DNA from 2 places in the Salibacterium lacus genome. Region 2 is predicted to be linked to the other one. Evidence: a T-box and tRNA genes for the amino acid it is inferred to sense, from the RefSeq annotation. Region 2 holds a T-box; the other holds one or more tRNA genes.
What was found. The T-box of region 2 lies ahead of tyrS (tyrosine--tRNA ligase). A T-box ahead of a tRNA ligase gene usually reads a tRNA of that ligase, here a tRNA-Tyr.
Positions count from the first base shown of each region.

Region 1 (4,368 bases), on a different contig from region 2:
TTTGCCGAATATGCTGCAGATGTCTGTGACTTTGTCATATTAGTCGGGAAGAAACAAACGGAACCGATGCAGCAGGGACTTGCAGACAAAGGATATCCAAAAAATCAATATTATGTAGCGGAGAACCTGCAGGACGCCCTTCAGAAAATGAACGAGCAGGCGCTTCAGAAGTCAGTGGTTCTGCTGGAAAATGATCTCCCGGATACATTTAACGAGTAATCAGATGAAGGAGAGCTGTACATGAAAACAAGGGTAGGGGTATTTTTCGGCGGTGTGTCGGTGGAGCATGAAGTATCCGTTATTACCGCTCTGCAGGCTGTGCAGGCGATGGACGATTCGAAATACGAAGCGGTCCCTGTGTACATCAGTAAAGACCGCTCCTTTTACACCGGTGAGCAGCTGCTGGATATAGAAAACTATAAAGACCTGGACAATCTGCTGGAGAATGCACAGAAAGTCACACTCACGACTTCAGAAGACGAAAGCGTCCTCCTTCAGAAAGACCCGGTTCCTCGTTTTGGGAAGAAAATTATTACAGAGATAGACCTTGCTTTCCCGATTCTCCACGGCACATTTGGAGAGGATGGAGTGATGCAGGGGTACTTTGAACTGCTTCACCTTCCTTATGTAGGATGCGATGTGCTGTCTTCGGCGGGTGGCATGGATAAAGTAGTAATGAAACAGATTCTGCGGGATTCTGGTGTTCCGGTTCTCGATTATGTCTGGTTTTACAGCAGCTACTGGGTGGAAAACAGCCGGGAAATGACCAAAATGATACGTGAAAAACTTGGTTTTCCGGTCATTGTGAAGCCGGCCAATCTCGGATCGAGCGTGGGGATCAATAAAGCCGAAAACCAACAGGAACTGGAGGAGTCGGTGGAAGAAGCCATGGAATTTTCCTCGAAGCTCCTTGTTGAAACGATGGTTGAAGATATGAAAGAAGTGAACTGCTCTGTGCTCGGAGATTATGAAGAAGTGGAAGCCTCCGTCATTGAAGAAGTGCTGAAGTCCGAAGACATCCTGAGTTATGAAGATAAATACCAGGGTGGAAACGGAAAAGATGGAGACGGTGCGAAAGGAATGGAAAGCACGGATCGTATCATTCCTGCTGAACTTGAAGAAAACAGGGCAAAGGAAGTCCAGGAACTTGCCAAGGATACATTCCAGATTCTTGGTTGCAGCGGTGTATCGCGTATTGATTTTCTTATTGATCAGAATGCGGGCCGCGTTTATGTCAATGAGATCAACACCATACCCGGATCACTGTCTTATTACTTGTGGGAACCGGCAGGTAAAGATTACACAACATTAACGGATCAGCTTATTCAGCTCGCTTTGAAGCGAAAAAGAGAGCGGGACAAACTTGTGTTTTCTATTGATTCCAATCTATTTTCCATGCAGCAGGCAGGGGGAGGAAAAGGAAGCAAAAGCGGAACAAAAAGTTCCTCCTGATTCTTAAAAAAGGTGTTGCAACAACTGCAGCGTTTAAGATATAATATCCTGTGTCAGCAGACAAGGCTTTGCTTCTGCTGGAGAAACGGCCCGTTGGTCAAGTGGTTAAGACACCGCCCTTTCACGGCGGTAACACGGGTTCGAATCCCGTACGGGTCACCATTCTCCATTTTTTTATTGACATTACGCACTTTTTTGGTATAATAGGAAAGTGTCTTTTGAAGACGGAGGGGTAGCGAAGTTGGCCAAACGCGGCGGACTGTAAATCCGCTCCTTCGGGTTCGGCGGTTCGAATCCGTCCCCCTCCACCATTTGTTTAAACCGTTGTTTTTTCGGATACAATGGAGTACAATGATAATCAGTTGTTTTTACATACAGCAGTAAAATGCCTGCCGTGTGCGGAGATAATTGAGTAAGAAGAGCCATTAGCTCAGTTGGCAGAGCATCTGACTTTTAATCAGAGGGTCGGAGGTTCGAATCCTCCATGGCTCACCATTTTCACCTATCTATGCGGAAGTAGTTCAGTGGTAGAACACCACCTTGCCAAGGTGGGGGTCGCGGGTTCGAATCCCGTCTTCCGCTCCATGATGCGGGTGTAGTTTAGTGGTAAAACCTCAGCCTTCCAAGCTGATGTCGTGGGTTCGATTCCCATCACCCGCTCCATTATAATACATACGGGGCCTTAGCTCAGCCGGGAGAGCGCCTGCTTTGCACGCAGGAGGTCAGCGGTTCGATCCCGCTAGGCTCCACCATTTAATCGAGCAAACCAAAAGCTCAGCTCCTGCGGCTGAGCTTTTTTAAGGTATAAAAGTTTTGAAAACCACAAAAAAATCCGCCTAACAGAGACTTGGCGGAGAAGAGGGCAAACGATAAATTAGTTGGCGGGAGCAGCAGGCTGATTGTCATGATAGAATCCGTTATACATGTTCAACAGGTGGTCGAGTTCTTTGCTGAGGCGGATCACTTCCTCTGAAAAAAAGGACTGTCTACAGGCCTGTCTGTTCAATTTCTCTCTTTTTATTTCAATCTCCCGCAAAAGCAGTTGTTCTGACAAGATGGTCACCCCTCATTTCAGAGTATCCTGTATATTATCGCTTATTTCCATTGTATTGAAAACAAGGAAACATATCTTTTCACAAAAATGTCATTTTTATACCTTTCCTTCTAAAACGTGATACAATCGTATCGTCTGAAACGAAAAACGCTGTGATACGTAAAGGAAGATACCCTGAGAAAATGGGTGGAGGTCGAGAACATGGATGCGGTAGTGAAACGACTGATAAAAGAGATAAAAAAAGAAGGAGATCAGGATGCTTTTGCTGAACTGGTAGACTTATATAAAGATAAGGTGTACCAGATTGCCTACCGGATGACCGGGAATGGATATGAGGCACAGGATATGGCTCAAGAGGCGTTTTTACGGGCATATGCCAATATGGAGAGCTATGATGAAACCCGGAAGTTCTCGACTTGGCTGTTTCGTATCACGACGAACCTGTGCATTGACCGGATTCGGAAGAAAAAACCTGATTATTCTCTGGATGCTGAGATTCAGGGAACGGATGGATTAACCGGCTATTCGCAACTGGCCGCTTCACAGAATCTGCCGGAAGACCAAGTGGTTACGCTGGAGCTGCAGGAATGGGTGCAGCAGGAAATAGCCCTTCTTCCGGAAAAATACAGGGCTGCTGTTATACTGCGTTACATAGAAGATTTGTCCATCACAGAAATCAGCGATGTGCTCGATCTGCCGGAAAACACGGTGAAAACTCATATTCACCGCGGCCGGGAAGCCTTGCGCAAGAGGCTGGGCCATGCGTGAGGAGGGAGGAATGACTATGAGCTGCGAAAACCGATATGAAATTCTGCTGGATAAATACCTGGATGCAGGCATCAACCAGGAAGAACGTTCAGAGCTGTTTGAACATATGGAGACGTGTGAAGACTGCGCGGCCCGCTGCCGCGAGTTGAAAAAAGCAGTGATGCTTGTGCAGAGTTCCTCCCATATATCGGCTCCGGACGGATTTACAGAAAGTGTGATGAACAGTCTTCCGAACCAGAAAAAACGGGTGACGTGGAAAAAATGGTCAAGACAGCACCCGTTCTTTGTGGCAGCGTCGCTGTTTATCGTATTGATGGTCTCGAGTCTCTTTTCGGTATGGAACGAACAGGCCGGGGGGGATATTTCCGTTCAGGGAAGCCGGAACGTAATGATCGACGAAGACGCCGGCACGGTCACCATTCCCGAAGGAGAGACGGTGGAAGGAGACCTGATGGTTCGCAATGCCAAAGTTGAAGTAGAAGGAGAAATCACAGGAAGCCTGACCGTGATCAACGGAGAGAAGTATCTCGCATCGGCCGGTGACGTGGCAGGAGATATAGAAGAAGTGGACCAGGTGCTGGAATGGATCTGGTACCACACGAAACAAATAGCAGGAGATGTCTTCCCGTCCGGCGGGGAAAGCAAAGACTAGATTTATTTCTTTTCACATTTTTACACACTTATACGTGAAACAAGACGGGTATTCCGGCGACTAACGTACCGGATGCCCTTTTTTATTATAAAGGGAACATCCCATAACAGAATAAAAAATAATGAAAACAAGTCTGTGTTCATTATCAAACAGAAGCAGAAAATATGATATAATGAGAGCGTTGTTTTCTTTTTCTGGCCAGACTTAATTGGAGGAAGCGAGATGTTTACAGGAGGAGACTTTCAGTTTCTAGGTCTGCTGCGGGCGGTTGTGGATATTGCGCTTGTGGCTTACGTAGTATATAAATTAATCACTGTAATCCGCGGGACCAGGGCTGTTCAGCTGCTGAAGGGAATTACTGTCATTCTCGCAGTATGGTTTTTGAGCAGTTTTTTCGGGCTTCGTACACTGCAGTGGATCATGGGTCAGGCTGTTACATACG
Region 1 is NZ_JBHUML010000003.1:444,646-449,013, reverse strand. Features, by position in the region: gene ACFSUB_RS12665 (Mur ligase family protein) at 1-219, shown strand, start outside; gene ACFSUB_RS12660 (D-alanine--D-alanine ligase family protein) at 241-1,452, shown strand; tRNA gene ACFSUB_RS12655 (tRNA-Glu) at 1,540-1,614, shown strand; tRNA gene ACFSUB_RS12650 (tRNA-Tyr) at 1,679-1,763, shown strand; tRNA gene ACFSUB_RS12645 (tRNA-Lys) at 1,872-1,947, shown strand; tRNA gene ACFSUB_RS12640 (tRNA-Gly) at 1,963-2,037, shown strand; tRNA gene ACFSUB_RS12635 (tRNA-Gly) at 2,042-2,115, shown strand; tRNA gene ACFSUB_RS12630 (tRNA-Ala) at 2,129-2,204, shown strand; gene ACFSUB_RS12625 (Spo0E family sporulation regulatory protein-aspartic acid phosphatase) at 2,327-2,506, opposite strand; gene sigW (RNA polymerase sigma factor SigW) at 2,708-3,274, shown strand; gene ACFSUB_RS12615 (zf-HC2 domain-containing protein) at 3,291-3,926, shown strand; gene cdaA (diadenylate cyclase CdaA) at 4,149-4,368, shown strand, end outside.
Region 1: it has a tRNA-Tyr gene. The T-box ahead of tyrS (tyrosine--tRNA ligase) is inferred to sense a tRNA for this amino acid. The anticodon was not compared.

Region 2 (4,368 bases):
TACGTCAAATAAGTCCTCATTGACGGATACACCACTTCTCGTAAATTCGGAAGGGGTGGAGTCATAGGCCTGATACCGGGCACCGTTAATGGTCACAAACGATTCTCTTTCCAGACTGTCATCCGTTTCCGTCGGTACATACTGTTCATTGAAATAATCGGTCGTTGTAAATCCGGCATCTGCACATTCTGAACTTGGAAGTTTTCCGGAGATGCCGCAGATGGTCTGTCTGACGATACCGTCCGGCTGCTGAAAGCGGTCATCCAGTCCAAAGACGGACTCTTCGCTTTCCTGCTCCGCTTCATAGGCTGCGTTCATATAATCGGACCAGATTTGCTGGGTACGCGCCCCGTAACCCAAGCCTTTATAGTAGTTGGAGACTTCCTGCGGGGTGTCATAGCCGATCCAGATTCCGAACGTAACATTTGGATTGAACCCGACAAACCAGGAATCGTGGGTATCATCGGTTGTGCCGGTTTTTCCGGCCCAGTCTCCGCCGAAATTCATCATGCCCGGGAGGCTGGATGCTGTTCCTCCGGATTCGAGTACATCGCGCAGAATATCAATGGTTAAAAATGTTGTCTGCGGGGAGAATACGTCGCTGCTTTCTGTTTGATGTTCATAAATGGTTTCTCCATCTTTCGTTTCGATCCGCTGTATCATGTAGGAATCGTTATATTCCCCGTTATTGCCGAAAGCGGCGAATGCATTCGTGTTTGTTTCCACCGTTGTTCCGTTCGTCAGCCCGCCTATTGCTGCGGAAGGATAGGGTTCATTCGGTCCGATATTGTCAAAACCTAAGTCCAGCAGCGCCTGTCTGGCTGTTTCTTTCTCCATTCTCTCAAATGTGCGGACAGCCGGAGAGTTTCGTGATTCCACCAGTCCTTCACGGACGCTTACAAATCCCTGATAACTGTCTCCGTAGTTTTTGTAGCTGCCGTCCCCATTTTCGTAATCACCGGGAACGTCAGGCAGAATGGTACCCGGCTGGACGACGCCCTGCTCCATCGCCGGCGCGTAGTCAAGAAGCGGCTTAATCGTCGAACCGTTCTGCCGGTAGGACTGAGTGGCGTGATTTAAATTATTCTGATCAAAATTACGGCCCCCGACAAAACTTAGAATCGCGCCGTTTTGGTTATCGATCATCATGGCGCCGACCTGTTCCTGTTCAACACTGCCCTCTACCTGCCGGTCCGGACCGTACCACTGGGAATTGGCAGCTGCGTCCTGCATAGCGTCATAAATATTCTTTTTGACGGTAATATGCACGTTGTAACCGCCGAGCGCAAGTTCATTTTCCGCCTGGCCCTGGTATTGGTTGATGGTTTCCCGGCGTTCTTCGCTGCTCATGGAATCAAGGTCCTCGCCGGCTTTATTTATCAAGTCTTCGCGGATGATTCGCGAAGCTCTGCGCTGGGTTTCGTATGTCAAATAGGGATAATTTTCCACAATACTCCCCTGCGGTTCTGCCAGGTTTGCCTTTATGTCATAATCGAGCGCGGCCTGGTATTCTTCTTCGGTAATAAATTCATTATCCCGCATGTTCCCGAGCACACGTTCCATCCGTGCCAGCCCCTCTTCCATATCACTTTTTACCTCACCGCCCTGGGCAAACGGTGTATAAATGTACGGGTTCTGGGGAAGACCGGCAATAAAAGCAGCCTGGGCCGGATTCAGTTCTGACACATCCACCCCGAAGATACCTTCAGCCGCGGACTGCGCTCCGGCAATGTTTCTTCCATCCGCATTGCGGCCAAACGGTACAATATTTAAGTAGGCTTCCAGAATAGAATCTTTCTCAAAATAATTTTCCATTCGGAGCGCGAGCGCAATTTCTTTTGCCTTTCTCTCAAAGGAGACTTCATTGGTTAGAAGTTGATTTTTTACTACCTGCTGAGTCAGCGTACTCCCGCCTGTCTGGGTACTGGAATTGGAAACTTCCTGATAGACCGCACGCAGCAGTGCTTTCGGAACAATTCCTTCATGCTCGTAGAAATATTCGTCCTCTGTTGATATAACGGCATTAACTAAATGATCGGACATTTCTTCCAAAGGACGTTCTTTACGTTCCAGCCTTGCAGGAATTTCCCCCAGGAAGTTCCCTTCATCAAAATAAATGCCGCTGATTTCTTCGTAGTTGTAGACCTGGTTTTCAAATTCTGCTTTGCTGTACGCCTCCTGATCCTCCACGAGAGACATGAAATATCCGGCTCCCGCTCCACCGGCAAAAAGACCGAGGGCAATAAATACTACAAATGCGATAAGTAATAAGTTCCAGAACACGTAGGAAGTAATATTTAACCCTTTGATCAACGGTTTGTTTTTCCAGGAATCAAAGCGTGCGTTCAGTTTTTCAAGAAAATTTTTCATGTTATGATTCCTCCTAAACATCAACGATATTATAGCATAAGCTTGGATTGCTTCCTATGGATTATGGCGATTTTTATCAATTCGCGTTGACAATAGGAAAAAAGATATGGTAAAAGAAGAATAGTCAATATATTATATGACAGGCGTTGAAGGTATGAAGTAACTTTATTCTCCCTGTATACAGAGAGCCGGCGGCTGCTGAAAGCCGGGACACAGAATCGAGTGAATTACGTGCTGGAGCTGATTCCATGTTGAATGGAACGGGGAATTCCCGTTATAGGATCCGAGTGGAAAGCATCTGCTTTCAACAAGGGTGGTACCGCGATAACAATCGTCCCTTCCGTACAGTACGGGAGGGGCGTTTTTTTTAAAATCTGAAGTGAAGGAGAAAAGAGAGATGGATATTTTTCAGGACTTACAAAACAGAGGATTAGTTAATCAGGTCACGGATGAACAGGGGCTGCAGAAGCTGCTGTGCGATAAACAGGTGACCCTTTACTGCGGGTTTGATCCGACCGGGGACAGCCTTCACGTCGGCCACCTGCTGACGATTATTACGCTGCGCCGGTTCCAGCTTGCCGGTCATCAACCGCTTGCGCTTGTTGGGGGAGCCACAGGCCTGATTGGTGATCCAAGCGGCAAGAAAGCAGAACGGACGTTGAACGAAGAAGAAGTCGTGAACATGTACACCGACCGGATTAAAAGTCAGCTCCAGAAATACCTGGATTTTGAAGGCGGCAGAAAAGCGGAAGTCGTGAATAACTATGACTGGATCGGGCAGATGTCGGTTACTTCTTTTTTACGGGATGTCGGCAAGCATTTCAGCCTGAATTATATGCTGTCGAAAGAATCAGTGGATTCGAGGATTCAGTCGGGGATTTCGTTCACAGAATTCAGTTATCAGATTCTCCAGTCGCTTGATTTTTATCATCTGCACGAAGAAAAACACTGTCAGCTGCAGATCGGCGGCAGTGATCAATGGGGCAACATCACGGCCGGGCTTGAGCTCATCCGCCGGATAAAAGGCGGCGAGGACGGTGAACAGCCGGAGGCATATGGCTTTACCATCCCTCTCGTCACGAAAGCCGATGGCGAGAAATTCGGCAAATCAGAAGGCGGGGCTATCTGGCTGGATCCGGAAAAAACATCGCCGTACGAGTTCTACCAATTCCTGATTAATACCGACGACCGGGATGTGGTGAAGTTTCTCCACTACTTCACGTTTCTTTCTGAACAGGAGATTGCGTTTTATGAGCAGGAACTTGAGAACCGGCCGGGAGAGCGGGCCGCCCAGCGCCGTCTTGCCGAAGAAGTAACAACGTTTGTACACGGGGAAAAAGCGCTGCGGCAGGCACAGAACATCACAGAGGCATTGTTTGGCAGAAACGGGGACGTGAAGCAATTGAGCGCCCGGGAAGTAGAGGAGGGCTTCAAGGATGTGCCGGGCCATGTCGTCGAAAAAGACGAAATCGGACTAATCGATCTGCTTATTGAAGCAGGTATTGCTTCCTCGAAAAGACAGGCGCGGGAAGACATCTCAAACGGAGCGGTATACATTAATGGCGACCGCTGCCAGGATCTGGACAAGGTGGTTGGAGAACAGGATAAAATTGACAAGGCCTTCACCGTTATCCGCCGTGGTAAGAAAAAGTACTTCCTTATTCAATTTGCATAAATAAACGAAGCTGCCTCCTCGAATGGGGGCAGCTTCGTTTTCAGGTTCCGGAACGGTTCCGCTGAAATAAAAGGGACCGGAATAATCCCTGAGGTGTGACTACTAAAAGTAAATAGGTGCGCCGGGTCCAACCGGGATTCCCAGCAGTACCCAGATTAAAAGAAGGACAAGCCATCCTAAAAGAAAGGCAATAGAATAAGGGATCATCATCGCAATCAATGTACCGATGCCGACTTTTTTATCGTAACGCTGTGCAAATGCAATAATAACAGGGAAGTACAAAAGCAATGGCGTAATCATATTTGTGACGGAATCAGAGATCC
Region 2 is NZ_JBHUML010000002.1:1,320,422-1,324,789, reverse strand. Features, by position in the region: gene ACFSUB_RS07530 (transglycosylase domain-containing protein) at 1-2,370, opposite strand, end outside; T-box leader at 2,508-2,712, shown strand; gene tyrS (tyrosine--tRNA ligase) at 2,768-4,045, shown strand; gene ACFSUB_RS07520 (AbgT family transporter) at 4,148-4,368, opposite strand, start outside.